2 regions of the Wielerella bovis genome follow, and region 1 is predicted to be linked to the other one. Evidence: predicted binding sites of a transcription regulator. Region 1 holds the regulator's gene; the other holds the start of a gene.

Region 1 (16,759 bases):
CTGCGCCGCCTGTAACCAAAATATTCATGATGTTTTCCTTGTGTTGATGCAGCCTGAAAAATGGTTTTCAGGCTGCCTTTTTGATTATAGTAGATTCAATTTAAATCAGGACAAGGCGACAGCGACCGCCGTGTACACATAGTACATAAGGGAGCTGGCAACGCTGTACTGGTTTAAATTGAATTCACTATAAATTATAGAATCATGTAACCTGTCAGTACACGACCAAAAATGTTCCATAGGTGGTATACTGAAATGCAGCCTGAAACCTTTAATTTTCCTGCTTTTCATTGTCTTCAGGCTGCTCTTCTTGTTGCGACAAACTACTGTGTTTAGCACGCGTAGTTTTAGGCAAAACAAAGTGCATTTTCAAACCATTAGGCTGTACATTTTCCGCGAATAATTTACCACAATGTTGTTCAGCAATGTGTTTAGTAATCGCCAAACCCAAGCCCGTCCCTGTTTTGCCATTACTGCTGTCGGCGCGATAAAACGCGGTGAAAATATGCGGCAACTGCTCTGGTTTGACACCCACGCCGTTGTCCACAATTTCAATGTGCAGATTTTTGCGGTCTTCATACATTTTGATGTGAATCGTGCTGCCTTCGGGGCTGTAATTCATCGCATTGCGAATCACATTATCCAAAGCGCGATATAGATAACTTTCATTGGCATTTAAACACGCATCGGCTTTCAGGCTGCATTTATCAAAAATAATCGTGTGTTGGCGTTGTTCTGCCACCACTTGACTGTCTTCCACCAATTGCTGCACAAATGGCACAATCGGCAAAGGTTCTTTTTCCATCGCCATATTCGCCGTTTCCAAGCGCGATAAAGTCAGCAATTCGCCCACCAATGTGTCCATGCGCGTGATTTCGTTTTCCAAGCGTTGTATATAATCCGTCTGCTTTTCGGGACGTGCTTGAATTAAGCCCAACAAGGCTTGCACACGCGCCAAAGGCGAACGCATTTCGTGGGATACATGGTGCAGCAAATGGCGTTCTTTCTCTACCAATTGTTGCAGTTGTGCCGCCATTTTATCAAATTGTACACCCAAGCTGGCTAATTCATCTTTTCGCTCAATCAGTTGATGAGACACGCGCGTATCCAACTCACCCGCTGCCAAACGGTTCATACCATGTTCCAAAATACTAATAGGGTGCGCAATATTACGTGCCAAAATATACGCCAACAACAAACCAATCAACAAGGTAACACCAATCAAAATAAATTCATGCCACACGGGCGCAAAAGGCAAACCAGGGATAATTAATGTGGGCAACCGTTCCATTTCTTGCTTATCAAAATTGCGTACAAAAAACAGATACTCTTCGCCAAAACCATCATAATAAATAATCGACATATCCGATTTGGGATTTTCCAGCGCAAATTGATAGGCTCGCAAATATTCATCTCGCGAAAACGGGCGATTGAAAATTTCTTTATGCGTGATACTGGATACGATGGCAATGTGTTTAGTAGCAGGATGGTCATGCCAACGTGTGAGCATATCTTTAGTTGCTTGTGCACCCTGCGATTGGAACGTTGCTAACGTGTTGGCAAGCATGATGCTTTCCATATTGCGTCTTTGTTTGGAATGCGTTTCGTTCATGCGACTTTGTATCAGCCAGAATGTGAAACTGGCGATAAAAATCCCGCAGATAATGACCAAGCAGAATGTGGAAAAAATGCGTTGAAAAAGTTTCATAACAATCAAAAAATAAGAGTTAAGGCAGCCTGAAAAATTAGATTTAAATAACAAATTAAGGCAGCCTGAAAAAGATGTTTCAGGCTGCCATTATAGGGGCTAATAATAATTCGTGCACGGTTGGATTTTGCGCTAAATCCGCCCAAATCATCAGCCCCGAGCTAGCGATTAGTTTTTCACAAACAAATAACCTAAACCGCGCACTGTTTGAATCAAAGAAGCATCGCCTAATTTGTGGCGAATGCTGGAAATATGCACATCAATACTACGGTCAAATTTTGCCAATTTGCGGTCAAGTGCTTCTTGCGACAAATTCCCTTTGCTCACAACTTGTCCTGCATGACGCATCAACACTTCCAATAAATTAAATTCGGTGCTGGTTAATTCCAACGTTTGGTCGCCAACAATCGCTTGGCGTTTAGATGGATACAAGGTTACCCCGCTGGCTGTCAGACCGCTACTCGCAGCACCTGATGTATCCACAGGCTGTTGCGAACGGCGCAAAATAGCATTGATACGCGCCAATAATTCACGTGGTTGGCAAGGTTTCGGTACATAATCATCAGCTCCCATTTCCAAACCGATGATGCGGTCAATGTCATCACCTTTTGCAGTCAGCATAATAATGGGGATATTGCTTTGTGCGCGTACAGTTTTTAATACATCCAAACCGTTCATTTTTGGCATCATGGAATCCAGTACCACTACATCATAATTACCTGTCAAAATTTCTTTTGCACCACTTTCACCATCGGGCATGCGATTCACTTCCAAACCTTCAGCAGTTAAATATTCGGTCAGCAATTCCGCTAAAATATCATCATCATCTACTAATAATACGCGACTCATTGTGTGTTTCCTTATGTTTGTGGGAATAGTTGGAATATATCTTAACAGTATTATCTTTACATTCATAGTGGCATGTATGCCAAGTTTGCGCTTTTTTTCATTGTAAAAGTAGAACTTAACATTTCAGGCTGCCTATAGTGAATTCAATTTAAACCAGTACAGCATTGCCAGCTCCCTTATGTACTAGGTGTACATGGCGGTCTCTGTCGCCTTGTCCTTATTTAAATTGAATCCACTATAATAATAAATATAAACAAACAGCGAAAAAAGCTAGGAGCTAATAACAAATTGCCATTAGCCCCTAGCTTTCGTTGTTTATTTAGCATTTACGCCACATGTCTTCTGCCTTCACAGCCTGAAATCATCGCTTGCAACACATCAGGTTGCAAAATTTTAATGTGTTTGTGTTCCACCGAAATCAAACCTTCTTGATTGAAACGCGACAAAGTACGGCTTACCGTTTCCAGCTTCAAACCCAAATAACTGCCAATTTCTTCACGCGACATCCGCAAAATAAAATCATTTGCCGCAAATCCACGCATACGCAAACGGTCGGACAAGTTCAGCAAAAACACCGCCAAACGTTCTTCCGCACGCATATTGCCCAATAACAACATCACATTTTGGTCGCGTACAATTTCGCGGCTCATCAAGCGGAAAAAGTGTAAATTCAACTGTGGCATATGTTTTTGCAATTCTTCCAAACGGTCAAATGGCAATTCACACACTTCGCTATCTTCCAACGCCACCGCATCGCACGCATATTTGTTGATGCTGATGCCGTCCATGCCCACCAATTCACCCGACATGAAAAAACCCGTTACTTGGTCGCGACCATCTTGCGTATTAACAGATGTTTTGAAAAAACCCGTGCGAATCGCAAACAATGAAGAAAACGACTCTCCCGCATGGAATAAATATTCCCCTTTTTTCAATTTTTTACTTTGTTTGATAACCGCGTTTAATTGTCTAAAATCTTCTTCTTGCAAGCCAGCTGGTGCTTCAACAGGCAAACAAACCTCTCTTAAAGAACAATTCGGACATTCATTTTTTTGTGTGATTAAATGTATTTTTGTCATGGCGACAATCCTGTTTTGATGTTTGCAAAATGCAGCTTGATAGAAATCAATGCATTTTTGTTCGAATTGCGCTATTCTAGCAAGTTTTAGTCCAAAACAAAATACAAGCTACTACACAATGAAAACTATTCATATAGCACAACACGACCACACACTTTTTGACTTCGACCGAGAACTGATTGCCAGCCTACCTGCCAATGGTCCGCGTTACACCTCATATCCCACAGCCGACCGCTTTCACGATGGTTTCAGGCTGCCTGAATATACAAAAACATTAGAGAAAACATTAAAAAATAATGATGAACCCGTTTCATTATATGTACATATTCCATTTTGCAATGTAATTTGCTATTACTGCGCGTGCAACAAAGTCATTACCAAAGACAGCAGCAAAGCCGATGAATATTTAACTTATTTGGAAAAAGAAATGGCTTTGCTCAAACCGCATTTGCACGGCAAACACAAATTGGCACAATTACATTTTGGCGGTGGTACGCCCACGTTTTTGAGCGATGAACAATTGGAGCGCGTGTTCAAAATGATACGCGAACATTTTGAATTGCTGCCAGATGGCGAATATTCCATTGAAATTGACCCGCGCAAAGTGAGCCGTGAAAGCGTGTTCAAATTGGGCAAACTGGGTTTCAACCGCATGAGCGTGGGCATTCAGGATTTTGACCCGAAAGTTCAGGCTGCCGTGAACCGCATTCAAACGGTGGAAGAAACCAAAGAAGTGATTGAAGCCGCACGAGCAGCAGGTTTCAAATCCATCAGCGTGGATTTGATTTACGGTTTGCCGCATCAATCGGTGGAAAGCATTAAACCGACTTTGGACACCGTTTTGAACGAACTGAATCCCGACCGTTTGGCTTTGTATCATTACGCGCATTTGCCACATATTTTCAAACCACAACGCCGCATTGACACTGAAACCGTGCCGTCCAGCGAAGAAAAATTGGATATTTTGCAATACGCCGTGCATTTGTTGGACGAAAAAGGCTATGTGTTTATTGGTATGGACCATTTTGCCAAACCCGAAGACGAATTGGCGATTGCGCTGAAAGAAGGTCGTTTGCAACGCAATTTTCAGGGTTATTCCACTTATGCCGATTGCGATTTGGTGGCGATTGGCGTGTCCAGCATTGGCAAAATCGGCAATACATACAGTCAAAATCAACGTTCATTGGAAGACTATTATGCGGATTTGGACGCAAACAAATTGCCGATTATGCGCGGTTTTCAATTAAATGATGATGACGTATTTCGCCGCCAAATCATTCAAGATTTAATGTGTCGCTTTTCATTGAATTTTAATGATTATGCCGATGAATTGGCACAAAGGCAGCCTGAAAACAGCGATTCAGGTTTTGATGCGGCAGAAGTCGCGCACATGAAAAAAATGGCGGAATTAGGCATTATTAGCGATGCTTTATTGGGTCGTTTTGATGCGCCCAAAACGCCATCGTTTAGCGAATATTTTGCCGATGAAATGCCCGATTTGCGCCAACTTGCCGAACGTGGCTTGATTGATTTGCGCGATGATGGTTTAACCGTTACTCCCAAAGGTCGTTTCTTAATCCGCAATATTGCGATGGTGTTTGATTATTATCTGCGCCACAAAGAAACCCACGCAAAATATTCACAAACAGTATGATTTTCAGGCTGCCTTATCGTTGCGAAGGCAGCCTGAAAACATAAAAAACCGTTAAAATACGTCCCATTTTTATCTACACACAAAATTATCATGAACGCAAATCAACTGAACCATACCGCCCAAGTTTTGGAAAATATGCTAACTTTTCAACAACCTGCTGACGCGATAATTTCTGCGTATTTTCGCAATCATCACAAACTAGGACGCGCCGACCGCCACGAAATCGCGGAAACGGCGTTTGCAGCATTGCGCCATTATCAAAAAATTACATCGGCTTTGCGCCGCCCCCACGTTCAGGCGCGAAAAGCAGCATTGGCGGCTTTGGTATTGGGTCGCAGCTTTAATATCAATCAGTTAGAAGATATATTAAACGAAGCAGATGGCGAAAAGGAATTTTTAAGCAGCCTGAAAGCGCGTAAAGCGGAATTTTCAGGCAGCCTGAACACGGTGGCGGAATTACCCGATTGGCTGATTACACGTTTACAAGTTCATTGGGAAGATGAGCAAATTCAAGCCTTTGGGCGCAGCGTGGCACAATCCGCTCCTCTTGATGTGCGCGTGAACACGCTTAAAGGCAAACGCGATAAAATTTTGGCACAACTGCAAACCGAGTTCCCCAAAGCCATCGCCACGCCATACGCGCCGCATGGTATTCGTTTCCCCGACAAACCTGCGTTAAATAAACATGAATTGTTTTTAAACGGCACTTTGGAAGTACAAGACGAAGGTAGTCAATTATTGGCGCACTTGGTGGGCGCGAAACGTGGCGAGATGGTGGTGGATTTTTGCGCGGGTGCGGGCGGTAAAACGTTGGCAATCGGCGCACAAATGGCAAACAAGGGGCGAATTTATGCCTTTGATGTTTCAGAAAAACGTTTGGCAAATTTAAAACCGCGCATGACACGCGCAGGTTTAACCAATATTCACCCTGAACGCATTGAAAGTGAGCATGACCCACGCATTGCGCGATTATACGGCAAAGCTGACCGTGTGTTGGTGGACGCGCCTTGCTCAGGCTTGGGAACGCTGCGCCGTAACCCTGATTTAAAATATCGCCAATCGCCCGAAACCATTGAAAAATTATTGCAACAGCAGCAAAATATTTTGCAGGCTGCCAGTCAATTGGTGGGCGCAGGTGGGCGTTTGGTGTACGCAACTTGCAGTGTATTGCCCGAAGAAAATGAAATGCAAATTGCCGAATTTTTGGAAAATAATCCACAATTTGAGTTGGTCGATTGCAGCGAATTGTTATCCGCACAAAAAATTGATTTGAATACAGGGCAATTTTTAATACTGAATACGGCTGCACATGGTACAGATGGCTTTTTTGCGGCGGTGTTGCAACGTAAGGCATAATTTCCAAGTTATAATCAGTTAAAATAAAGCAAGGAGACAGCGACCGCCGTGTACAAAAATAAGTCCATAAAGAAAACTAGCAATGCTGTATTATTTTAACTGACTATATAAGGAAATCATCATGTTAAACCAATTAATCGAGCATAAACAACAAGCACAAGCCTTTTGGCAAGCATGGCTAGCGGCATATCCCAGTTTCCAAAAATTACCTGCTCGCGAAATCGTGGAACAAAGCAATGATATTTTGCAAGCATATCTGCCCGACATTGCGTTTGAATTGGAAAATGCCAATTTGTCCGCTAGCGACAATGCATTTACACACAGCACCATCGTGTTTACTGCACATGGTGTCATGGACAAATTCATTCAAGTACAAGCGGTTTGTGAGCAAGCTCCCGACAATTTACCTTGTGCCATACGCGGTTTCCGCCAAGCCATGCCAAATCCTGACCAATTTATGATAGGTATGAACGATTTTGATTTGAGCGTGAGTGATATTGTTGTGAAATTGGACGAATGGTGTGAAATGCCTGCGCTGGAAGTGGTGTTTACCAAAACAATTGATGATGAATTTTTGCAGCATGCACAACATATGACGTTTATTATGCTTGACCATGTGTTAGGCGAATGGAACAGCGCGGTTAAACTGGGAACGGTAGATTTTATGGAACAAGCCGATGAGGATTTTGAACCGTTAAGTATGCTGCCTGAAAAATTGTAAACTATGTGGCTGGCAATGGGACGAAATGGTATTTATCCCGAAGAATGTGGCTATGCGGTAGCACAAATTGAAGAAGACGAGGGGCAAGATGCGTTATTTTTCAGACGCAATCAGTCGGCAAACAGTTTATTGGGACGCGCAGACATGGCATGGGTGGTATCCATAACTTGTCAAATTGCGGGAGATGATGATGCTCAGGCTGCCTATGATTTGCAAGATGAATTTGAAGCCTATGCTATTCAAAATCAACAAGGCATTGATACTTTGAGCTTAATGAATTTATCACAAGGCGAACGTACTGTGTTTGCGGTAACGTCTGAGCCAGAAATTTTGTTGGCACAAGCACAGAAATTGTGCGAAAAATTTGCTCATTTGAATGCGCAAGCATATTGTGAATATGACCCAAATTGGGCACATTATCGTCAATGATTTTTTCAGATTGAAATCTTTACGCAATCCCAAAATTGTAGGTTAGATTCTTGAATCCGACATTTTTTATATTTAATAACAATTTATTTTTTAAACTGTTAGATATAAGTATCCAACCTACAAATTTTCAGGCAGCCTGAATAGATTTTGTAACTATTTCAGGCTGCCTTTTTGTATCCAATCAATTAGCCTTTAAATACAGGCAAAATATCTGCCCGACTGAGTAATTGTGCGGCAATATTTATTACGCCAAATGCAAACACCCAGATGACCATGCCCATACCACCATACACGCGATAACCTTTGCCCATACCATGTTTTTTGCGTGATGCATGCAATAAGAGAGCAGGAACCAAACCTGTCCAAACCGCTGCTGCCAAACCAACGTAACCAATCACGGCAACAAAACCCAATGGATACAATAAGCACGCAATCAAAGGCGGTAAAAAGGTAATTGCGGCAGCTTTGGTGCGACCTGCGCGGCTGTTATCAAAACCAAACAAATCACTCAAATAATCAAACAAGCCCAAAGTTACACCTAAAAATGATGACACAATCGCCATATATGAGAAAAATGACAGAATTTTGCCCATGCTCCCTGTGCTGAGAAATTTGGATAATTCTGCAATCAAAACGCCAACATCACCATCAGCTTGAATCACGGGTGCGAAGGCAGAACGCGGTAAATTGCCGTGAATGGCGATTTGCCACAAAATGTAAATAGCAAACGCAATCAACGTACCAATCCACAAGGAACGTGCAACTTTGGGAGCATTACCTTCAAAATATTTGTACAAACTGGATACGTTGCCGTGGAAACCGAATGATGCCAAACATACGGGCAAGGCGGTACCTGCATAAATCCAATATTTAGTATCAGCTGGTGCAACAGAATCCAATAAAACAGGCAGTTGTGCGTGTGATAACAAGCCACCAGTTGCCCAAATAAACGTTAAAACCATACCGCCAATTAATACGCTGGTTAATCTGTCTACCGCCTTGGCTGACCACCATACACAGCCTGCAAAAATCAGAAAGAAGACAATTTGTCCAACCCATAATGCTTGCCCACCCAATGCGTTTGCGGTCAAATTACCACCCACAAAAATATAGGCATAGGTCAGTAAATACAGCACAAAGGCAACGGCAACGCCATTGACAATGTTCCAACCTTGTCCGAGCAAATCGCGCACCAGCGTGTCAAAACTGGCACCACTGGGATAATGTGTGTTCACTTCCAAAATCATCAGCCCTGATGTGAGCATGGAAAACCATGTGTACAACAGCACCAATAACGAGCCGATAAACCATACGCCCGAAGTTGCAGTAGGATTGGCGAGCATACCTGCGCCAACAATCGTACCTGCGATAATCATCGCGCCGCCGAAGAGAGAGGGTTGCTTGTTCATACGTTTTCTTCTTTCTATGTGGTTGATGGAGTCGGTTAAAATAAAAAATACTATAACTTTGTACACGGCGGTTTCAGCCACCTTATTTTTATTTTAAATGACTATATTGATGAATAAAGATTTTCAGGCTGCCTTATAATGCAGCATAAATGCAGCCTGAAAATACATTATCCGCGAATTTTTGCCAATGTTTTGGTGGTAGATGTTTGATGTAAAAATGGAATGCTGTGTACACTACCGCCACGCGCCAAAGTTTCCGCCGCACCAACAATGTTTTCAGGCTGCCAATCGCCACCTTTTACCAACACATCGGGTTGCAGCAAAGCAATCAAATCCGCAGGGGTATCGCTGTCAAACCATGTTACACAATCCACGCTTGCCAATGCCGCCGCGACTGCCGCACGATTTGCTAGTGTATTGATTGGGCGGTCATCGCCTTTGCCTTGCCGTTTAACCGATTCATCGGTGTTTAACGCCAAAATCAAGTACGCGCCCAATGCTCGCGCTTGCGCCAAATAGGTTACATGCCCACGATGCAAAATATCAAAACAACCATTGGTAAACACCAGCGGACGTGGTAAATCGGCTAATTTTTTCGCCAACTGTTCAGGTGGCAAAATTTTGTGTTCAAAATCGGGCAAAGGGTAATTCATAACAAACTTTCGTATCGGAAATCTGGATTATATAGCGGATGCTGCGCGAATTGTAAGATTTTTGTTAATTGGCGTTGTTGTTTGTAAACAGGTTAATACAATCACAAAAAAATCAAAATAGGCAGCCTGAAATGTACTAATTGTTTTTTCAGGCTGCCTTATATTAAAATGTATTTTTTCAAATATATTCAGGTTGATATATGACACAACAATTTATTGCAGAATCAAGTTTTTGGCAACTATTCCCTCAAGCTCAATTAGCAGTTTTGGTATTGGATAATGTGAATAATCAAGGCGAATCCAACGCAAAAATAACAGATTTATTGGCGCACGCAAATGAGGCTGCAAAAAAGCATTTAACTGCCGAACAATTAAGCCAAAATCTAGCAGTAGCAGTATGGCGTGAGGCATACCAAAAATTTAAAACAAAAAAAGGTGTGCGTTGCAGTATTGAAGCCTTATTAAAACGCGTGGAAAATGGTAAGGGGGTAGGCTGCATCAGTCCATTGGTGGATATTTACAATGCAGCAAGTTTAACATTCGCCCTGCCTTGCGGTGCGGAAGATGTGGATACATTTGTGGGCAGCCTGAAATTGCGTATAACTGAAGGTGGTGATGAATTTTTGGCATTGGGCGATGAAGAAAATTCCCCTACTTTGGCAGGCGAGTTGTGTTATACCGATGATGTTGGCGCGGTATGTCGCTGTTTTAATTGGCGTGATGGCAAACGCACAATGGTTACTGAAAATACGCGCCGTGCATTTGTGATACTGGAATATCCCAACAGCAGCCGTGAAGCAGATTTACGCGCAGCATTAGATTTTATCGCTCAACACGTACAAACAGAATTAGGCGCAACGGTTGTACAGCAAGTCATTTTAACGGCAGATGCACCAAGTGTTTCTCTTCTATAATTTTGTTTCAAAAAAAACATTTTAGGCAGCCTAAAAAATAATTTAATCAAATCTACATTATTTTCAGGCTGCCTATGTTTGATACAAAAGCAAGTGTAAGAACCTGTATTCATAAGATTGATTGCTTGATTTTATTGCCAATTTTTGCGGATACAAGGCGACTTTTCATGCCAATATCGAACATATTGGCATGAAAAGTTAACGCAGTAGGCGCATAAAGTGGCGATAAAAGCAAGTTATTAAGATTGTGAATACAGGTTCTAAAATAAATTGTCATTAGCCCCTAAATAAAAAATGAATCGCATCGTCATTTTGTGCGACATATTCTTTGCTTTCAGTACACATTTTGCCCATCTCTTTCGCTTTGGTTTCGCCAACAAGCACTATAAAATCAGGATAAACATATCAAATACCCATATTCAGGCAGCCCGAAAGGACAAAATCATGAAATTCATCATTCGTGCCGATGCATCATTACAAATTGGCAGCGGACATATTATGCGCTGTTTAAGTTTAGCAAAAGTTTTGCACGAACAAGGACATAGCATCCGATTTATTTCACGCAAACACACAGGACATTTAGGCGATTTTGTCGCACAACAAGGTTTTGAATGTATCCTGCTGCCCGAAATTTCGCCAAACACCACTTTTGTCCCACCACAAAACGCATTGGCACACGCCGCATGGCTTGGCACAAGTCAAGAACAAGATATGGCAGAATGTTTACCCTATCTGATTGATTTTTCGCCTGATTATTTGATTTGCGACCATTATGCGCTGGATGCAGAATGGGAACGTGCCGCCGTTGCCGCAACCCATGCCAAATTACTGGTCATAGACGATTTGCATGACCGCCGCCACGTCGCTGATATTTTGCTTGACCAAAACTGGGGGCATTCTGCTGCTCATTACATTGATTTGATTGAACAAAAATGTCATGTATTGGCAGGAACACGTTATGCTTTGTTGCGTGATGAATTTGCCCAATGGCGTGAACGCAGTTTAATACGGCGCACACCAATTTCAGGCTGCCCACAACATATTCTCATTAATTTAGGAGGCGTAGATAAAGACAATCACACACTTACCATTTTGAAAACATTAGCAAAACATCAAATCCAAGACCAAGTAACCGTTGTTATGGGCAAAACCGCGCCACATATTGCGGCTGTACAAGAATTTGCTGATACCGCGCCATTTTCCTGCCAAGTGCTTGTTCATACACAAAATATGGCGGAATGGATGACGAAAGCAGATTGGGCGATTGGTGCAGCAGGTAGCACTTCTTGGGAACGTTGCTGCTTGGGCTTGCCGACTATTTTGTTGGTTATCGCAGATAATCAACGCAAAATTGCACAACAATTACAAGCGGTTGGTGTCGCATATGCGTTGGAAAGCAATGAAATTGAATCTCAAACTTTTTCAGATATGCTGGCACACATTAAGCAGCCTGAAAACTTGCTTGCCATGAGCCAACGTGCCACAACTTTATGCGATGGTTTGGGAGCAAAACGAGTAGCAAACTATTTGATGCAACAGGATTTTTCAGGCTGCATTCGTCCCGCTCAGTTAGCGGATAGTCGTTTATTGTACACTTGGCGCAATCATGCGGATATTCGCCGTTTTATGCTGCACACCGATGAAATTGCGTGGGAAACACACGAAAAATGGTATGCTGCACAAGAAACCAATCCCGATTATATTTTATTGATTTATCAAGAAAATGATACGCCATTAGGCAGCCTGAATTTTACACGCGTACAAAATAATCTGTGGGAATGGGGTTTTTACGCCGCACCCAATGCACCGCGTGGCACAGGAACAAAAATGGGACGTTTGGCATTGGCGTATGCCTTTTCGGAATTAGCTGCCGATGAAGTGAGTGGGCATGTATTGCCTCATAACGTGGCAAGTTTGCGTTTACATGAAAAATTGGGGTTTGTACGGCAGCCTGAAAATGGCGACGGTTTGGCACATTTTAGATTACGCGCCGATACATTTTTATGGTAAACAAGGCAGCCTGAAATCTTGGCAAAATCCTTAATTACACAAAACTGTGCGACAAATGAGGATTTTGTAAAGGTTTCAGGCTGCCTAATCTTTATGCTTTCGGATTGATAAACGTTAAAATTTCGTCCATACTAACCGCAGCAGTCGCACCGCGTTTAGAAGCGACTAAACTTCCCAATGCGCAAGCAAATGTTAAAATATCTTTAGGTTCAGCGCCTTGCAAGAATTTATAAATAAATCCAGCCAAGAAACTGTCGCCAGCACCAACCGTATCCACTACCTTAACGCAATAACCGTGATGCGCGTGGATTTCGCCAGCGCGATAATACAATGCACCATGTCCACCTAATGTGATACAAATATGCTGCGTTTTGGTTAAATCAGCAATAAATTGAATATTTTGTGCCATGCTATGATAAGGCGAACCAAACGCAGCTGCCAATTCATACAACTCTTCATCATTCAACTTAATCAAATCTGCTTGTTTCATTGCTTCCAACAAACAGTTCAATTCATAATGCGGAGCACGCAAATTCACGTCAAAAATCTTGAACTTGGCGCGTGGTAACAAGGTATTCAAAGTAGCACGAGAAACGGCATCACGTAGAACCAAACTACCATACACCAGCACATCGGAATCCGCTACGCGTGCCAATGCAGCTTCATTTGGCACAATTTTATCCCATGCACAAGGATAAACAATATCATAAGTTGCGCTACCCGAATGATTAAGCGTTACTTTAACCAAACTGGTAGCTTGCTCATCATCTATTTGTATCAAATTGGTTGACACGTTTTTCGCTGCGATTTGTCGCAATAATTCTTCACCATCCGCATCTTTGCCGCAACGGCTGATGATACTCGCATCTACGCCAAATGATGCCAATCGTGCCACCACATTCAATGGTGCACCGCCCAAAACTTTGCCGCTGGGTAAATCGTCCCACAGCACTTCGCCATAACTGCTTACTTTCATGTTTCATCCTTGTGGATAAGTAATTTTGTGAAGTGTATTGTACACACAAGCATTGGCACAAATTTGTGTATGACTTGTGGATAAATCAATTAATTGCTTGTTTTATATTAATAAATATTATTTGCTTAAAATTTAGGCAGCCTGAAAAATATGTTCATTTAAGATTACTGTACGCTCTACTCTTACGCATACAAAGTAAATTTTCATACTTAAAACCCATTATTTTCAGGCTGCCTATTACTTTTTTATACATTAAACAAGAAATGAATCACATCGCCATCTTGCACAACGTATTCTTTACCTTCCGCGCGCATTTTGCCTGCTTCTTTCGCTTTCGCTTCACCACCCAGCGCGATGAAATCATCATACGCAATCACTTGGGCGCGAATGAAACCGCGTTCAAAATCGGTGTGAATCACGCCAGCAGCTTGCGGTGCGGTGTCGCCTTTTTTGATTGTCCACGCACGAACTTCTTTCACGCCAGCCGTGAAATAGGTTTGTAAGCCCAACAAATCGTAACCTGCACGGATTAAGCGATTCAAACCTGCTTCCGCCATGCCCATTTCTGCCAAAAATTCGGCTTTTTCCGCATCGTCCAATTCTGCGATTTCGCTTTCCAATGCCGCGCAAATGGCGACAATCGGCGCGTTTTCGCGTTTGGCTAATTCGGTCAATTTGTCCAAATGGGGGTTGTTTTCAAAGCCGTCTTCCGCCACATTCGCCACATACATGGCAGGTTTTGCCGTCAATAAAAACAAGGGTTTGAGCAATGCCAAATCGTCTTTGTCCAAACCGAATGCGCGGATTGGCTTGCCTTCGTTCAAATGCGGCAACAGTTTTTCCAAAATGGCGACCAGTTTTTGTGCGTCTTTGTCACCTGCTTTGGCGCGTTTGCCTTCGCGCAAAATGGCTTTTTCCACGCTCGCCAAATCCGCCAATGCCAATTCGGTGCCAATCGTTTCAATGTCGGCAATCGGGTCAACTTTGCCCGCAACGTGAATGATATTGTCATCGTCAAAACAACGCACTACGTTCACAATCGCATCAGTTTCGCGAATGTTCGCCAAAAATTGATTGCCCAAACCTTCGCCACGACTGGCACCTGCCACCAAACCTGCAATGTCCACAAATTCCACAATCGCTGGCTGCATTTTTTGCGGATTGACGATTTTCGCCAATTCGTCCATGCGTGGGTCGGGAACTTCTACAATGCCCACATTCGGCTCAATGGTACAGAAAGGGTAGTTTGCCGCTTCAATGCCTGATTTGGTTAAGGCGTTGAATAAAGTGGATTTGCCCACGTTTGGCAAACCGACAATGCCGCATTTTAAACTCATGTTATATTCCTGTTTAGAAAATAAAAAAACGTCTTAATTTTAACACAAAAGGCAGCCTGAAAATGTTTCAGGCTGCCTTTTGTTTTGAAATTTAAATGTATAGTGGATTCACTATATAAAGAAAACTTTTAAAATTTTGATGATTTTTCAGGCTGCCTGAATCGTTTGCCTATCCATTGTAGTGGTAGTCGGTACACCAATAAGCCAAAAATAATCAGACTGCCACCAAGTGTTTTCTGCCAAGTGAGTGTTTCGCCGAGCAATATCACGCTGAAAACAAAGGTCCACACGGGTTCAAGCACCATAATCAATGCACCGTTACCAATCGGACAAAGTTTTTGTGCGTAGGTTTGCAGTAAAAAACGGGCGTTGGTAATGAATAAAATGGCGATGAATAACCAACCATAACTCGCAGCAGAGAGTGGAAAATGCCATGTTTCAAAACCAATAGAATAGATGCTGCATACCAAACCTGCTGTACCCAGCTGTATGGTGGTCAGCGGCAAAGCGGGCATATTTTTGGAAAATTGGTTGTTCAATACAAAAAACAGTGCGCTGGCGATGGATGCCGCACCAAATAATAGGCTACCTAACGACATATGCCACAGCGGTCGTCCTGAATTGAGCAAATACAAACCGCTGGCGGCAATGGCGAGCGAAATCCACAACATACGTGAAGGGGTGTGGCGAAACAATAACCATGAGAGCAGCGGAGCAAGCAGCATGGATAGACTGAGTAAAAATGCGCCTTCGCCAAAATGTTGGCTATGCGCAACACCTTGTATCCACAAGAAAATATTAGTGGTAAACGCAGCACCCACAGCGGCAGCACGGAAAATTTGGGCACGTTGCAACTGGCGAATTTTTGGCAAGGCAAACGGCAAAAACAATAATGATGCGCCAACAAAGCGTATCCCTAAAAAACCTGCTGGTGGCAGTTCTTTGAGTGATGCTTTGGAAACAAACCACCCTGCAGCTGCAAATAGGGTTACGATAAAGAGCATAAATTCGCCACGGTATTTGTTCATGATATGTTTATTTAAAATTATTCTGAATATTTATTGTGCTTCAAATAAATTGGCTAATTCTTGCGAACGTTTGGCGGCGGCTTGTGTGCCATCGCATAAATGTTCAGCGATTTGATGCAGCCTGAAAACGTCCAATGCAGCGGCGGTGGTGCCTCCTTTGGAAGTAACTTTGTTTTGCAATGTGGCTAAATCTTCGCCTGTTTGTTCTGCTAATGCGACTGCGCCTTTGAAGGTTTGGATGCTTAATTCACGCGCTTGTTGTGGCGCAAAACCAAAATTTTGTGCCGCTTGTTGCAATGCGTTCATCAAGTAAAACACATAGCCCGAACCGCTGCCTGAAATGGCGGTGATGGCGTGAATTTGCGCTTCGTTATCCAGCCAAATGGTGTGGCATGATGCGGCGAAAATGGTGTGGGCGATGGTTTTGTCGGCATCGGACAAATGAGCGGGCGCGAATAAACCTGCGATGCCTAAACCAATTTGCGCGGGCGTGTTGGGCATAGCGCGAATAATGCGCGTGTTGCCACCCAAATAACGCGATATAGTGGCGATAGAAATGCCTGCCGCCAACGAAATAATCAATGCGCCATTGGTTTGAACATCGGCGCAAGCAGTTTGCATATCTTGTGGTTTAAC
Region 2 (16,759 bases), 1.1 Mb from region 1:
ATTCTATTCCACATAAAACCGAAGCATTTTTCCGTGAATTAATTGCCAAAACACCCAATAGCGACAAAGTGGTATGGTCAGCACATTGCCATAACGATTTAGGTTTGGCGGTGGCCAATTCTTTGGCAGCGGCACAAGGTGGTGCGCGACAAATTGAATGCACCATCAATGGACTAGGCGAGCGTGCAGGAAATGCATCTCTAGAAGAAATCGTTATGGCTTTGAAAGTACGCAGCGATGTATTTGGTTTGGAAACAGGCATTGATACCACTCAAATCGTACCTGCATCCAAATTGGTTTCTACGATTACAGGCTATCCCGTGCAACCAAATAAAGCCGTGGTAGGCGCCAATGCTTTCTCACATGAAAGTGGTATCCACCAAGATGGCGTGCTAAAACACCGTGAAACTTATGAAATTATGTCCGCAGAATCAGTTGGTTGGGCAACCAATCGTTTGACTTTGGGAAAATTATCAGGACGCAATGCTTTCAAAACCAAATTAACCGAATTAGGCATTGACTTGGGCAGCGAAGAAGCTCTGAATGCCGCATTTGCGCGTTTCAAAGAATTGGCAGATAAAAAACGTGAAATTTTTGATGAAGATTTGCACGCATTGGTATCGGACGAAATGTCCAATTTATCGCAAGACAGCTATAAATTCATTTCGCAACGTGTTGTCACAGAAACAGGCGAAGCACCTCGTGCGCACATCGTATTTAGTTTGGATGGCGAAGAAAAACACGCCGAAGCAACGGGTACAGGTCCTGTTGATGCAATTTTCAAAGCGATTGAAAGCGTGGCGCAATCAGGTGCAGTATTAGAAATTTATTCTGTGAATGCGATTACCAAAGAAGCCGAAAGTCAAGGCGAAACATCGGTACGTTTGTCCAAAAATGGCAAAGTAGCCAACGGACAAGGTTCGGATACTGATGTTTTGGTAGCGACCAGTAAAGCATATTTATCAGCACTTTCGCGTTTGTCTAACAATCAAAAAATCAAAGCTCAAGGCGATATTTAAACCGTATATTAGGGCTACCTATACCGCCATTAACCCAGAGGCAGCCTGAAAATATTTTTTTCAGGCTGCCTATTTATGATATTTTGTGGCAAAATAAACCAAATCACTTTTTATCATTATGGTGAATTATTTTTAGATGAAAGATAGTGCCGTTTTGACCTGACCTAATCAAAATATAATTCACAATAATCTAAAACTTTTTTAAACAAAATGATGTAATGACGAGAGGGAGTTCATGGCTATCTTATCCGAAGTAAAAAAATTGGGGCAACAAATTTGGCTGGATAATTTATCACGCAGTTTGGTGCAAAGTGGTCAATTAGCGGCGTTTTTGACCAATGGTGTCAGTGGTGTAACGTCCAATCCTGCTATTTTCCAAAAAGCGTTTTCGGGCGATGCTTTATACACGCCTGAAATTGCGGCATTAAAAGCACAAGGCAAAAATGCCAAAGAAATTTACGAAACATTGGCGATTGCCGATGTTCAGGCTGCCTGCGATGTATGTCGTACAGAATTTGATAGTACGGGTGGCAAAACAGGTTTTGTGAGCTTGGAAGTTTCGCCTGAATTATCGCGTGATGCGGCTGGCACAATTGCGGAAGCCAAACGTTTGCATACTGCCATCAATCGCCCGAATGCAATGATTAAAGTACCTGCTACCGATGAAGGTTTGGTCGCTTTGACCGAATTGGTGGCAAGTGGCATATGCGTGAATTTGACTTTGTTGTTTTCGCGTGAACAAACGAAAAAAGCGTATGCAGCTTATGTAGCTGGTTTGGAAAAATTGGCAGCCAATGGTGGCGATGTGTCTAAAATTCAAGTAGTTGCCAGTTTCTTTATTTCGCGTGTGGACAATGCTTTGGACGCGACGCTGCCTGAAAAATTACAAGGCAAAATCGCCATTTCTTTGGCAAAAGCAGCATATCAAGATTGGGCAGATTTCTTTGCTGCCGACAAATTTACCGCATTGGCAGCCAAAGGAGCGAATAAAGTTTCTTTGTTGTGGGCATCAACTGGCGTGAAAAATCCAGCTTATCCTGACACATTATATGTGGACAGTTTGATTGGCGAACACACCGTCAATACCGTTCCCGATGCCACATTGAATGCGTTTATTGACCATGGCAAAGTCGCATTAACGCTGCCTGAAAATACCACAGAAGCGTTAGCAAATATTGCCGAAGTCGCCAAATTGGGTGTAGATTTGGAAACTTTGGCAACTCGTTTGCAAGACGATGGTTTGAAACAATTTGAAGAAGCATTTGCTAAATTGCTTGCACCATTGGCATAAATTTTGTGTACTAGGCAGCCTGAAAACTATTTTCAGGCTGCTTTTTTTAATAATGAATAAGCATGGTAAACGGTTTATGTTACAATCACGCTCTAAAAAAATCATATAAGGAAACAAGATGATGCAAAAAATTATTGCCATTGATGGACCCTCTGCATCGGGAAAAGGGACAGTTGCAGCGCGTGTTGCAGCCGCATTGGGCTGGGCATATTTGGATTCGGGCGCACTTTATCGTTTAACTGCATTACATGCGAAAAATCAATCGCTTGCATGGGATGATGAAATAGGTGTCGCCCAAATTGCGGCCAGTTTGCCTGTGGTATTTTCCAATCAAAACATCTTATTAGATGGACAAGATGTCTCGCAACAAATCCGCAGCGAAGAAATTGGCATGGGTGCATCAGCGGTGGCAAAACTACCCGCCGTTCGTAGCGCATTATTGCAACGCCAACGTGATTTTTTAACCGAACAAGGTTTGGTGGCAGATGGGCGCGACATGGGTTCAGTCGTATTTCCTGATGCGCCACTCAAAATTTTCTTAACCGCATCCGCACAAGTACGCGCAGAACGCCGTGCCAAACAAATCAATGTACCACTTTCAGGCTGCCAATTTGAGCAAATTTTGGCGGATATTCAAACGCGTGATGAAAATGACCGTAATCGCGCCGTTGCCCCCTTACAACAGCTACCCGATGCCAAATTATTGGATACAGATAATTTGACCGTTGAACAAGCGGTGCAGCAAGTTTTAGATTGGTACGAAAAAAGTATCAATAAAACAGCTTGATACCCTAGCCAAATTTTAAAAAAAGCGTATAATGCGCAAATTCCTTTTTTTCAGGCTGCCTAAAATAAAAGGCAGCCTGAAAAATGTCGTTTAATCGTTTATGAGCCAGAGGCATAAACGTACATTCAACCTAACCCCGCACACTCTGGCGGTGCATGAAAGCAAACCCAAACATGGAAAATTTTGCCCAGTTATTTGAAGAATACTCAGCAGCCCAAGAAATGAACTACGGTGAAGTAATTACCGCAGAAGTTGTTGATATTACAGATAAATTTGTAATTGTAAACGCAGGCTTGAAATCAGAATCTCTGATTGATGTTGCTGAATTCAAAAACGCCCAAGGCGAATTAGAAGTTAAAGTTGGTGACTTCGTTACAGTTACCATTGAATCTATTGAAAACGGTTTCGGCGAAACCAAATTGTCTCGCGAAAAAGCACGTCGTGCTGCTGACTGGATTGCTTTGGAAGAAGCAATGGAAGATGGTGAAATCTTGTCTGGCGTAATCAATGGCAAAGTTAAAGGTGGCTTGACTGTGATGATTAACAGCATTCGCGCATTCTTGCCAGGTTCTTTGCTAGATGTTCGTCCAATCAAAGATACTTCTCACTTTGAAGGCAAAGAAGTTGAATTCAAAGTAATTAAATTAGACCGCAAACGCAACAACGTGGTTGTTTCTCGTCGCGCTGTATTGGAAGCAACTTTGGGCGAAGAGCGCAAAGCTTTGATGGAAAACTTGCAAGAAGGTACTGTTGTAACTGGTGTTGTGAAAAACATCACTGATTACGGTGCATTCGTTGATTTGGGTGGTATTGATGGCTTGTTGCACATCACTGACTTGGCATGGCGCCGTGTGAAACACCCAAGCGAAGTATTGGAAGTGGGTCAAGAAGTTCAAGCTAAAGTATTGCGCTTTGACCAAGACAAACAACGTGTTTCTTTGGGCTTGAAACAATTGGGCGAAGACCCATGGGATGGTTTGGCTCGTCGCTACCCACAAGGCACTCGCTTGTTCGGTAAAGTATCTAACTTGACTGATTACGGTGCATTTGTTGAAATTGAACAAGGCATTGAAGGTTTGGTTCACGTTTCTGAAATGGACTGGACAAACAAAAATGTTCACCCAAGCAAAGTTGTTCAATTGGGCGATGAAGTTGAAGTGATGATTTTAGATATTGACGAAGACAAACGCCGCATTTCTTTGGGCATGAAACAATGTCAATCTAATCCATGGTCTGATTTTGAAGCTAACTACAACAAAGGCGACAAAATCAAAGGCGCAGTAAAATCTATTACTGATTTTGGCGTATTCATCGGCTTGCCAGGTAATATTGATGGCTTGGTTCACTTGTCTGACTTGTCTTGGACAGAAGCTGGCGAAGAAGCTGTTCGCAAATACAAAAAAGGCGAAGAAGTGGAAGCTGTTGTATTGGCGATTGATGTGGAAAAAGAACGCATCAGCTTGGGTATCAAACAATTGGAAGGCGACCCATTCAACAACTTCTTGGCAATGAACGACAAAGGTGCTTTAGTTAAAGGTACAGTAAAATCTGTTGAAGCAAAAGGTGCTGTTGTTGCCTTGGGCGATGAAGTAGAGGGTTACTTGCCTGCTGCTGAATTTGCTGCTGACCGCGTTGAAGATTTGACTACCAAATTGAAAGAAGGCGATGAAGTTGAAGCTATCATCGTAACTGTAGACCGCAAAAACCGCAGCATCAAATTGTCTATCAAAGCAAAAGATGCCAAAGCCAATGAAGAAGCATTGAAAGCAGCTCAAACTGCTGCACCAGCTAATGCTGGTACAACCAGCTTGGGTGATTTGTTGAAAGCGTCTTTAAACAAATAAGGTAAACGAAAATGACCAAATCAGAGTTAATGGCTCGCTTGGCAGAAACTTTCATTGCAAAAAATGAAGGTACTGAATTACAAGCCAAAGACATTGAATATGGCGTAAAAGTTTTGGTAGATACCATGACTCGCTCGCTCGCAAAAGGTCAACGTATTGAAATCCGTGGTTTTGGTAGTTTTGATTTGAACTACCGCCCACCACGTATCGGTCGCAATCCTAAAACAGGTGAAAAAGTGGAAGTGCCTGCCAAACATGTGCCTCACTTCAAACCTGGTAAAGAATTGCGTGAACGTGTAGACATTACGGCTTAATACATATATCGTTGATTTTATAAAAAACCGTATCTCTTTTGGGATACGGTTTTTGTTTTTTAGAAAGGCAGCCTGAAAATGCTAATTCACGTTAATCTATGAATAGATAAAATTATGTTTCAGGCTGCCTATATTTAATAAAATTAAATAAAATCAATTTATTAGATATTTAATACAAAATATCTCATCTATTAACTTTATTTAAATTGACGTAAAAATTAACACGGTCAACCCATTTTCCAGTACAGTATGTTTTTTATGAAAGGAACTTACCATTATGAAGAAAAATATTTTAGCTTGGGTAACAGTTGCCATGCTTACTGCTGTACCATTTGCAAGCGCAAAAGATAAGTTACCGAATATTCAAACAAATACATCTAACATTACCAACAATGCATTTATTAACAATGTTGCCACAGCTGCTATGGGAATGGGTGTCAAAGAACCTTTATCCATCAGTGAAACGCAGACAAATGGAAAACGTGCATTGCTTGTAGCTGGTAGTAACAGTACAACTTGTCGTATCAATATTTCTGAAGGGAATGCCCCAAAAATGATGGGGATTAGTTGCAAATAAACATTAAAAAGGCAGCCTGAAATGATTTTTCAGGCTGCCTTATCTTATTTTTGTCTTGGATAAAACTGCACAGGCTGCGCGTTGTTGGGTAATACCTGCTTTTTCAGTGCATGCCCGAATACTGTCTCCAAAGTCATTTCACGCAATAATCCTTGTTCCCATGCTGCCATTATTGCGCATTGGGGAGAATTATCATCAAGCGATAATGCCTGCCACACTCCAATACTTGCCAAATCTTGCAATAATGTGTCCAGTTTCTCATACGACAAAACCAGTTTCGCTGTATCCACAATCGGGTCATAAAAACCATGTGCTAACAATAAATCACCCAAATCATGCATTTCTGGCAAACCTTTTGCACTGTATGCGATGGAGGCAGCCTGAAAGACTGCGCGTAATTCTGGAAAACTATCTGCACCCAAACATGTGAAAAACAATAGACCATTGGGTTGTAACGCCTGCGCCCAATTATCCAGCAAGTCTGCTGTGTGTGCATGATACGGTAACAATAAATTGGACCACAACATATCTGCCGATTGCTCGGGCAAATAATCATTGATGGTTTTCAGGCTGCCTTGTTTAACCCAATTTGTTTTGCCTGATATTTTTGCCCACCAACCACTATTTTCTTGCCTTATGGCAAGCGTTTGCGTGGCAAAATCTGTGCGTGATTCAAATTCAATTAACGTAGCTTGTGGATAACGTGCTGCTAATAAACTGCGGCTAATGTCGCCATCTGCACCGTGTAGCAAAATATGTTGCGGTGACTGACGCAATAACAATAACCGACTGTCCATATGCTCAGCAAAGTGGCGATGAATTAACCAATGTTCTGCGTTCATTCTTCTGTTTTTTCAGTCGTGTGACGTGGCGTAATTTTTGGCATGGGTCGCCAATAATTGTTAGCAGCAGCAACAGTTGCAAAATGTTGCGCAACCACTTGCGCCGCGTGGTCATTTTCACGGTAGAGCTTATTTTGTATCCCAAATTCATATAAGCGATAGGCAATTAACCAGCCATCTTCAACATTTTGGGCAAATAAATTATCACTTAATTGATTCATGGTGTTCTCCTGAATATGAAGGTTTTATACGATAGAATTATTCCAGCATTTTGCTTGCCATTATTTTAGCATTTTCAGGCTACCTTATCGCATAGAGTAAAATAAAAAATCACCACCAACAAATTATGATTAGCCCCTAGTCCCTTCATGCAGATACGTTTACAATAAGTCTATCTATTTTATTGTGATAAGGCGGCCTGAAAATCATGCTGTATGATATTTCCACACAAACAGGACAAAATATGAGCGAAATCACCGCAGTCCAACAAGCTCGTCGAGATTATTTAGATTACACTGAAAAGCAGCCTGAAAGCGAACAAAAAATTCTACTCGCTGCCTTGCAAATTGCCGAGCAACATTACCCTGATAATGCCACCACACACATCACTCAAGAGCCTTTATTTCTGCATTTACTCTCTGCCGCCAAAATGGTTGCTGATATGGATTTGCTGCCTGATGCCGTTGCTGCCACTATTTTGGCAGACATCAGCACATACTGGAAAGAAGATTGGGTAGAAGCAGTACAAGAACAATGTGGCAAAAACGTGTTGGAATTGATTAAAGGCATTGACGAAGTCCAAAAACTGACCGATGTAGCCAAAAACGAAAGCATCATCACGCCACAAGAACGCGACAATCAAGCTGAAACCATGCGCAAAATGTTGCTGGCTATGGTGTCCGACATTCGCGTTGTGTTGATTAAATTGGCATTGCGTACCCGAACCATGCAATCTATGGCGCATTTGCCCGATAGCGAAGAAAAACGCAAAACTGCCACCGAAACATTGGATATTTTTGCACCACTCGCCAATCGTTTGGGCGTATGGCAATTAAAATGGCAGTTAGAAGATTTGGGCTTTCGTCATCAAAATCCCGAAGAATACCATCGCATCGCCAAATTATTAGATGAAAAACGTGTGGAGCGATTGGAATACATCAACCATTTTCTTGACCAAATTCGCATGGAAATGGACAAAATCGGTATTCAATACGATGTCGCGGGTCGCCCCAAACACATTTATTCCATTTACAAAAAAATGGTTAAGAAAAAACTAGATTTTGATGGTTTATACGATATTCGTGCGGTGCGGATTTTGGTCGATAGCGTATCGGAATGTTATTCCACATTGGGGATTATTCACAGCCTATTTCAGCCTATCCCAGGGGAATTTGATGATTACATCGCCAATCCCAAAAGCAATGGCTACAAAAGTTTGCACACAGTCATCATTGGCCCAGAAAACAAAAGCATTGAAGTGCAAATCCGCACGTTTGATATGCACCAATTCAATGAATTTGGCGTAGCAGCACACTGGCGATACAAAGAAGGTGGCAAAGGCGATAGCGCGTATGAACAAAAAATTGCGTGGTTGCGCCAACTTTTGGATTGGCGTGAAAACATGGCAGACAGCAGCAGTGAAAATTTAGCTGCGGCGTTCAAAACCGAATTGTTTCACGATACGATTTACGTTTTAACGCCCAAAGGACGCGTATTTTCCTTGCCAGCAGGTTCTACGCCGATTGATTTTGCCTACGCTTTACACAGCGATGTTGGCAATCGTTGCCGCGGTGCCAAAGTGGGCGGTACGATTGTGCCTTTGTCTACACCATTAGAAAATGGACAACAGGTAGAAATCATCACGGCAAAAGAAGGCAATCCATCGGTCAATTGGCTGTATGACGGTTGGGTCAAATCGCCCAAAGCCATCAGTAAAATTCGCGCATTTATTCGTCAGCAAAATGCAGAAACCATACGCGAAGAAGGCAAAAACCAATTTGACAAAATTTTGGCAAAAGGCAGCCTGAAACCCAATTTAAGCAAATTATGTGAACAATTAAGCTTCAAAACATTAGACGAGTTATACAGCGCAATGGGGCAAGGCGAAATCACGCCGCGTACCGTGCAAAAAGCCATCGGTTTATTGGTTGAACCCGAACCCGTGCCAGTCAATGAAACCACGATTGTCAAACAATCCAAAATCAAAACAAACAGCAAAAATAGCGTGTTAGTTAATGGCGAAGATGGCTTGCTGACCAATTTAGCGCGTTGTTGTAAACCTGCCCCACCTGATAAAATTGTCGGATTTGTTACCCGCGAAAAAGGCGTGTCTATTCATCGCCAAGGCTGCTCCGATTTTGAACATTTGGCACTACAATCACCCGATAAAGTTTTGTCGACAACATGGGCAAGATTAGATGCTAATCAGGTTTTTGCCATAGATATTGAGATACGCGCCCAAGACCGCAATGGCTTATTGCGCGATGTGTCCGACACATTGGCGCGGCATAAAGTCAATGTTACCGCCGTGCATACGCAAACACGTGATTTGGAAGCAAGTATGCGTTTTACGCTGGAAGTGAAAAAAGTGGACGATTTACCGCGTGTCATGGCAAGTTTAGGTGATGTAAAAGGTGTAAGTGGCGTATCGCGGATTTAAGAGTCTGTGTTCATAACTTTAACTAACTATAATTAGAACCTGTATTCATAAGATTGATTGCTTGATTTTATTGCCAATTTTTGCGGATACAAGGCGACTTTTCATACCAATATTGAACATATTGGCATGAAAAGTTAACGCAGTAGGCGCATAAAGTGGCGATAAAAGCAAGTTATTAAGATTGTGAATACAGGTTCTTACAATAAAGGCAGCCTGAAAACATGTTTTCAGGCTGCCTTTATCCAAATATAGATTATCTCCACTATATTATAGTGGATTCAATTTAAATCATGACAAGGCGACAGCGACCGCCGTGTACAACTAGTACATAAGGAAGCTGGCAACACTGTTCTGGTTTAGTGAATTCACTATATTTACTCATCATCACCATAATATTTCACACCAATTTTAATTGGCTCACGCCCTCTTTCTCGTCGCCATGCATTACTATCACGCAAAGAATACGCACAACCACAATATTCTTGCTGATAAAAACGTTCACGCTTACTGATTTCAATCATACGCGCCGAGCCACCACCTTTACGCCAGTTATAATCCCAATACACCATATTGGGATAATGGCTTGCCGCACGTTTACCACAATCATTGATTTGGTTCATATCCTTCCAACGCGAAATCCCCAAACTACTGGAAATCACATTAAAACCATGTTCGTGTGCATACAACGCCGTGCGCTCAAATCGCATATCAAAACACATGGTGCAACGAATACCGCGTTCTGGCTCATATTCCATGCCTTTGGCGCGTTCAAACCAATTATCCACATCATAATCCGCATCAATAAACGGCACACCATGTTGTTCCGCAAACTTAATATTTTCCTCTTTGCGGATTTCGTATTCTTTAAGTGGATGAATATTCGGATTGTAAAAATAAATTGTGTAATCAATGCCACTTGCCAATAACGCCTCCATTACCTCGCCCGAACACGGAGCACAGCAAGAATGCAACAGCAATTTATCTGCACCATTTGGTAGCGTTAATTTAGGACGCTCAATCGGCGTAACATTGGGTTTAGTTGGGTTCATAGTATTCCTAAAATCTTGATATTTGTGATATTAAGGCAGCCTGAAACAGCAGTTTATTATAGTCGTTTAAAATAGAAATAAGACAAGGCGACAGCGACTGCCGTGTACAGCTAGTACATAAGGGAGCTGGCAACGCAGTATTATTTTTATTTTAAACGATTATATTTTAATGGTGTTTTGCTTCACCATTTAATTGATAAATCGCACCACAATATGGACATTCAATTTTACCGTGCGACTGAATCGGCAAAAACACACGCGGATGCCCATTCCAAGCATCTGTATCCGCACCGCTGCAATGCAATGGCAAATCATGCGATTCAATGACCACTACTTGTCTTTCAGAAACATGAGACATAAGATTTTCCTTTCAAAAATGGCACAAATTATACCGCAAACCCCAATTTACAGGCAGCCTGAAATACTATTTACACCACGAAAAAATCCTGCACAAACCAATAATTTATGGCATAATGCTGGTTTCGCTTACTTAGGTAAGCGATTTTTTCGGAGTTTGCTGGCTGGTAGCGTTTTGCTGCTCGGCAAACTTGTCGCCGTAAGGCTTTATATTTTTTAGGAATTTTCAATCATGGCATTGACCGTAGAACAAAAAGCACAAATCGTAAAAGATTTCCAACGCAAAGAAGGCGATACTGGTTCGTCAGAAGTACAAATCGCATTGTTGACTTTCCGCATCAACGACTTAACACCTCACTTTAAAGCAAACCCAAAAGACAAACACAGTCGTCGTGGTTTGTTGAAAATGGTTAGCGCACGTCGTCGTTTGTTGGCTTACTTGCGTCGCACAGATGCAGAAACTTATCGCAACGTGATTACCCGTTTGGGTCTGCGTAAATAATTTTCGCGCATACAATTTTAAAGGCAGCCTGAAAAAATATTTTCAGGCTGCCTTTTGGATTATTGATACATAAAAAAAACAGATTCTATTGTGTTATAGAATCTGTTTTCATTTAGGCAGCCTAAAAATTATTTCGGCGTACCAATTTGTGGTGCAGTATCTGTTGGTAAAGCTTTACCGTCTGGATGTGATTTACCCCACACATAAGCTGTCAGCAAGTGCATTTTTTCTTCGGTTAAGAAACCTTCCCAAGCTGGCATTTGGTTATGACGACCGCTAGTAATGGTTTCAATAATCCCTTTTTCACTACCGCTCCATAACCACACATCATCAGTCAGATTAGGCGCAAGACCCATTGTACCTTGACCTTTATCACCATGGCACGCTACACAATTTGCTTTGAAAATTTCTTGACCACGTGCAGCACGATTTTCATCAAAACCTTCTTTGCGTGATAAAGAAATAACATAATGTGCGGCATCTTTTACGCCTTCTTCACCCAACTGTGGTCCCCACGGTGTCATCACACCGATGCGTCCTTTATTTATGGATTCGTGGATTTTTTCAGGTGTACCACCATAAATCCAGTCTGTATCAACCAAATTCGGGAAACCGCGTGAACCTTGTGCATCTGAACCATGACATTGGATACAGTAGGTATTAAACAAGTTTTGACCAATGGTCATTGCCGCTGGGTCTTTGGCAACATCTTCTACTTTCATGCCTTTAAATTTGGCATACAATGCACCTGTTTCTTTTTCAGCAGCCTCAACTTCCCATTTGTATTGATTGTGTTGCGACCAAGGTTCTTTGCCACCAAAAGACCAGCCTTTGTAATCGCCCAAACCAGGGTAAACAATCAAATAACCAATGCTGAATACGATTGTCCCCAAGAACATGAGAAACCACCAACGAGGCAGAGGATTATTGTATTCTTCAATACCGTCCCAAGAATGCCCCATGGTTTGTGCTTCTTCGCCTTTTTTCACTTTGATTTTGTTTTGTGATATTAACAAAAACAAGATGTAAAGGAAGCTCAACACCACAATCGCGATGATGTAGTAACCCCAAAATGGGGAAGTGAATTGTGATTCCATTTTATGCTCCATTCTCACGACTTGATTGGGTATCGCCCATTGGGGTGTCTGCATCATCAATGATGCTATTGGCAGCATCTTGATAATTGCTCTTGTTGCGCTTATTAAACACAATGCACAATACCAGCATAAAACTGATAAATACGCATACCGTAAATAGGGTTCTTGCCCAATTCAAGTCCATGATTTTTTACCTTTTGTTTTTCAATGCCAAACCCAAGCCTTGCAGATAGGCAACCACTGCATCCAATTCAGATTTATTTTTCAACTCTTCAGGAGCTTTCTCATAATCTTCTTTGGTATAAGGTGTACCCACTTTTTCCAATGCTTTCATATTGCGAATAACTTCATCTGCATTGACTCTATTACGCGCCAACCAAGGGAATGAAGGCATATTGGAGTCAGGAACCACGTCGCGCGGATTCAACAAGTGAATGCGATGCCATTCATCTGAATAACGTCCACCCACACGCGCCAAATCTGGACCTGTTCGTTTAGAACCCCATTGGAATGGGTGATCAAAAACAGACTCACCTGCTACAGAATAATGACCATAGCGTTCTGTTTCTGCACGGAATGGACGAATTTGTTGCGAATGGCAGTTATAACAACCTTCACGAATATAAATATCACGACCAGCCACTTGCAGCGCAGTATAAGGTTTTACCCCTTCGGTTGCCGTAATCACTTCTTTTTGGAAGAACAAGGGCACGATTTGCACAAACAAACCGACACTAATAACCAGCAAGGTAAAAACAATCAGAAAACCGACTTTTTCTTCGGCTAATTGTTGCAGTTTCATTATAGTCCGCCTTTCCGTGATTAATGGTGTTGTGTTTGCGGCAATGTTGGGATTTCCGCTTCAACAGGTTTACCAGATACAATGGTGCGATACACGTTATACGCCATAATGAACATACCGCTCAAATACAATGCACCACCTACAAAACGAATCACATAGTAAGGCATGGTACGGCTGATTGATGCAATAAATGTATGTACCAATGTACCATCTGGATTCATTTGACGCCACATCAAACCTTGCATCACACCTGATACCCACATTGAGGTAATGTATAACACCACACCAATAGTCGCAATCCAGAAATGTAAATCAATCAATTTAGTGCTGTACATTTCTTTTTTGCCATACAAACGTGGGATTAAATAGTACAAAGAACCGATGGTTACAAAACCTACCCAACCCAATGCACCAGAGTGTACGTGTCCGACTGTCCAGTCTGTGTAATGGCTCAATGCGTTTACTGTTTTGATAGACATCATTGGACCTTCAAATGTGGACATACCGTAGAACGACAATGACACAATTAAGAATTTCAAAATTGGGTCAGTACGCAATTTGTCCCATGCGCCAGACAAAGTCATAATACCGTTAATCATGCCACCCCAAGAAGGTGCAAACAAAATCAACGACAGAATCATACCCAAAGATTGTGTCCAGTCAGGCAATGCGGTGTAGTGCAAATGGTGTGGACCTGCCCACATATAAGTGAAAATCAACGCCCAAAAGTGCACCACAGACAAACGGTATGAATACACGGGACGACCTGCTTGTTTGGGAACGAAATAATACATCATGCCCAAGAACGCAGCAGTCAGGAAGAAACCTACCGCATTATGACCGTACCACCATTGCACCATTGCATCAATCGCGCCATAGTACACAGAATACGATTTCATTGGACCTGCTGGGATTGCCAAGCTATTGACAATGTGCAACAAGGCAACCGCCAAAATAAACGCGCCATAGAACCAGTTTGCCACATAAATGTGTTTGATTTTGCGTGTGGCAATTGTGCCAAAAAACACAATCGCATAAACCACCCAAATCGCTGTAATCAGCAAGTCAATTGGCCATTCCAATTCAGCATATTCTTTACCTGTGGTATAACCCAAAGGCAAAGTAATTACTGCTAAAACAATAACCAGTTGCCAGCCCCAAAACGTAATGGCTGGCAAAATATTGCCACCGAACAAGCGCACATTACATGTCCGCTGCACGATGTAATAAGACGTGGCAAACAAACCGCAGCCACCAAATGCGAAAATAACCGCATTAGTATGCAGCGGACGAATGCGCCCGAAGTGAAACCAAGGCGCAACATCAGTAAAGTTAAGCGCAGGCCAACGCAGTTGTGCGGCGGCAATAACGCCCACCAGCATTCCCACGATACCCCACACTACTGTCATGATGGCGAACTGGCGCACCACTTTGTAGTTATAAGTTTGCGTTTCCATAAAAGATTCTCCATATACATGGCGTTGGTTTATCATTATTATTTACAAGCTAAATAGGCAGCCTGAAAATAATTTTTTTCTAAAATTAACTTCATTTGTGCAAAATCTTACACAAACAAAACAAAGTGCAACATTTTAAAGCAAATTTGACTGTTCCACCAAGCTAAATAATGATAAAACCCATGCTTTTGTCGCAAGATTGTGGTAAAACACACAATCTACGCAAGGTTATCCAAAAAATACTTCTCACAATTTGACTCATGTCAAATAACATAAATAAACGATATTTTACATTTTCTATCAGCTATGTTAATTTATTCAATCGCTCCACACCCACATCGTCATGTGTGGCACATCACTTTTTCGTATGAACACGTTTCAGGCTGCCCTAATGTGCTTAAATTGGCAAATTGGGTAGCTGGTAGTTATATGATTCGTGATTTTTCACGACATATTATGAGTATGGAGGCAGCCTGTAATGGCGAAACTGTGCCGATTATTCAACAAGATAAAAATACTTGGCAATTACCTGACCAAAGTGGCACATACGATATTCAATACACGGTTTACGCTAACGATTTATCTGTGCGCGCCAGTTTGCTCAATACCCAGCGCGGCTTTATTGATGGCGCGTGTTTATTTTTATATTTGCCACATCGCCGTGAAGAAATGTGCCAAGTTCAATTTTTCAGGCTGCCTGAAAATTGGGATATTCACACCACTTTGCCACGCAATCCAGAAAACAATAGACGTAGTTTTCAGGCTGCCTCATACGCCGAATTAACCGACCACCCATTTGAATTGGGCGCGAATTTGGAAGTATTGGAATTTGTTGCCAATGATATTCCGCACAAAATCGTGTTGAGCGGTTATTACGCGCCGTTTGACCGCGAGCGTTTATTGGACGATTGCCGCAAAATTTGTCAGTACGAATTGGCGATGTTCCCCCAACCTGCGCCATTTAAAGAATATCTGTTTTTGCTGCATTTGGGCGACAATATTTATGGTGGATTGGAACACCGCAGCAGTACCGCGTTGCATGCCGACCGTCGTTCTTTACCACCGTTTGGTATGAACGAAGCCAATGCGGCTTATACCGAATTACTTGGCTTAATCGCACATGAATATTTTCACGCATGGAATGTCAAATCCATCAAACCGACTCAATTCCAATCGTATGATTTGGATAAGGAAACTTATACCGAGCAATTGTGGGCATACGAAGGCATCACATCTTATTACGATGATTTGACTTTGGTACGTTGTGGTGCGATTTCGGTGGAAAACTATTTGAATTTATTGGCAAATAATATCACGCGCGTGCATCGCAATGCTGGACGCAAGTTGCAAACATTGGCGCAATCCAGTTTTGCCGCGTGGCACAAATATTATAAGCAAGACGAAAATTCGCCCAATGCTATTACCAGTTATTATCAACAAGGTGCATTGGCGGCGATGTGTTTGGATTTGACCATTCGCGCTCAAACGCAATACAGCCTTGATTTTGTGATGCAAAAATTATACGAGCGATTTGTGTCCACAGGAAAAGGGATGGACGAAGGAGAATGGCAAAATTTGGCGCAAGAATTTGTGGGCGCGGATTTGGACGCATTTTTTCAGGCTGCCTTATATTCAACCGAAGATTTACCACTTTCAGACTGCCTGAAAACCGTTGGCGTGGAATTGTGTTGGCAGCCTGAAAACCGCAGTTCGGGTAATGGACGTTTGGTGCGCGAATTTGTAGAAATGTTGCCGCAGCCTGAAATCGGCTGTCGTTTTAAACAGCAAGCCGATGGCGCAGTTTTGACCCACGTTTTTACCGAAGGCAGCGCAGAATGTGCTTCTTTGCAAGCGAACGATAAAATCATTGCGGTGGACGGGTTTGTTTGCACGGATTTGCTGACACAAGCACAAACAGAAGTGGGCAATCGGCATTTGATACATTTTTTCCGACAAGGCTTGCTACACCAAACAGAATTATTGATTTTTCCTGCTAAACCAACAACGGCACATTTAAAAATTGTGGATAGAGATTTGTTGGAAAAATGGTTATTTCAATAAAATAAAGGCAGCCTGAAAGGTTTCAGGCTGCCTTTGCCCTATTTTTATAATCGTTTGAAATTAAAATAATATATAGTGGATTCAATTTAAATCAGCCCAGT

What was found. Region 1 encodes FNR, which switches genes on or off when oxygen is low (the NO sensors DNR and NnrR bind a similar motif). Its sites were predicted from a motif close to TTGATNNNNATCAA; they were not measured.
Region 2: a site for FNR is predicted at 14,851-14,864, ahead of ccoN (cytochrome-c oxidase, cbb3-type subunit I). Genes of this name have one in related genera too.

Annotation. Positions count from the first base shown of each region.
Region 1 covers NZ_CP092361.1:1,744,157-1,760,915, forward strand. Annotated here, with positions in the region: gene galE (UDP-glucose 4-epimerase GalE) at 1-28, opposite strand, end outside; gene MIS45_RS08525 (sensor histidine kinase) at 272-1,708, opposite strand; gene MIS45_RS08530 (response regulator transcription factor) at 1,877-2,557, opposite strand; gene fnr (fumarate/nitrate reduction transcriptional regulator Fnr) at 2,884-3,636, opposite strand; gene hemN (oxygen-independent coproporphyrinogen III oxidase) at 3,755-5,290, shown strand; gene MIS45_RS08545 (RsmB/NOP family class I SAM-dependent RNA methyltransferase) at 5,381-6,646, shown strand; gene MIS45_RS08550 (hypothetical protein) at 6,768-7,367, shown strand; gene MIS45_RS08555 (DUF695 domain-containing protein) at 7,383-7,796, shown strand; gene MIS45_RS08560 (aromatic amino acid transporter) at 7,982-9,205, opposite strand; gene MIS45_RS08565 (adenylyltransferase/cytidyltransferase family protein) at 9,373-9,858, opposite strand; gene MIS45_RS08570 (B3/B4 domain-containing protein) at 10,059-10,772, shown strand; gene MIS45_RS11485 (hypothetical protein) at 11,049-11,126, opposite strand; gene pseG (UDP-2,4-diacetamido-2,4,6-trideoxy-beta-L-altropyranose hydrolase) at 11,217-12,782, shown strand; gene MIS45_RS08585 (carbohydrate kinase family protein) at 12,874-13,758, opposite strand; gene ychF (redox-regulated ATPase YchF) at 14,004-15,095, opposite strand; gene MIS45_RS08595 (DMT family transporter) at 15,224-16,123, opposite strand; gene proC (pyrroline-5-carboxylate reductase) at 16,154-16,759, opposite strand, start outside.
Region 2 covers NZ_CP092361.1:591,248-608,006, forward strand. Annotated here, with positions in the region: gene MIS45_RS03030 (2-isopropylmalate synthase) at 1-1,019, shown strand, start outside; gene tal (transaldolase) at 1,255-2,310, shown strand; gene cmk ((d)CMP kinase) at 2,432-3,097, shown strand; gene rpsA (30S ribosomal protein S1) at 3,271-4,941, shown strand; gene MIS45_RS03050 (integration host factor subunit beta) at 4,953-5,255, shown strand; gene MIS45_RS03055 (hypothetical protein) at 5,533-5,832, shown strand; gene MIS45_RS03060 (methyltransferase domain-containing protein) at 5,877-6,674, opposite strand; gene MIS45_RS03065 (hexameric tyrosine-coordinated heme protein) at 6,671-6,895, opposite strand; gene MIS45_RS03070 (RelA/SpoT family protein) at 7,138-9,333, shown strand; gene MIS45_RS03075 (epoxyqueuosine reductase QueH) at 9,708-10,382, opposite strand; gene MIS45_RS03080 (zinc-finger domain-containing protein) at 10,549-10,740, opposite strand; gene rpsO (30S ribosomal protein S15) at 10,972-11,241, shown strand; gene ccoP (cytochrome-c oxidase, cbb3-type subunit III) at 11,370-12,338, opposite strand; gene MIS45_RS03095 (cbb3-type cytochrome oxidase subunit 3) at 12,340-12,522, opposite strand; gene ccoO (cytochrome-c oxidase, cbb3-type subunit II) at 12,529-13,140, opposite strand; gene ccoN (cytochrome-c oxidase, cbb3-type subunit I) at 13,161-14,597, opposite strand; gene MIS45_RS03110 (M61 family metallopeptidase) at 14,904-16,658, shown strand.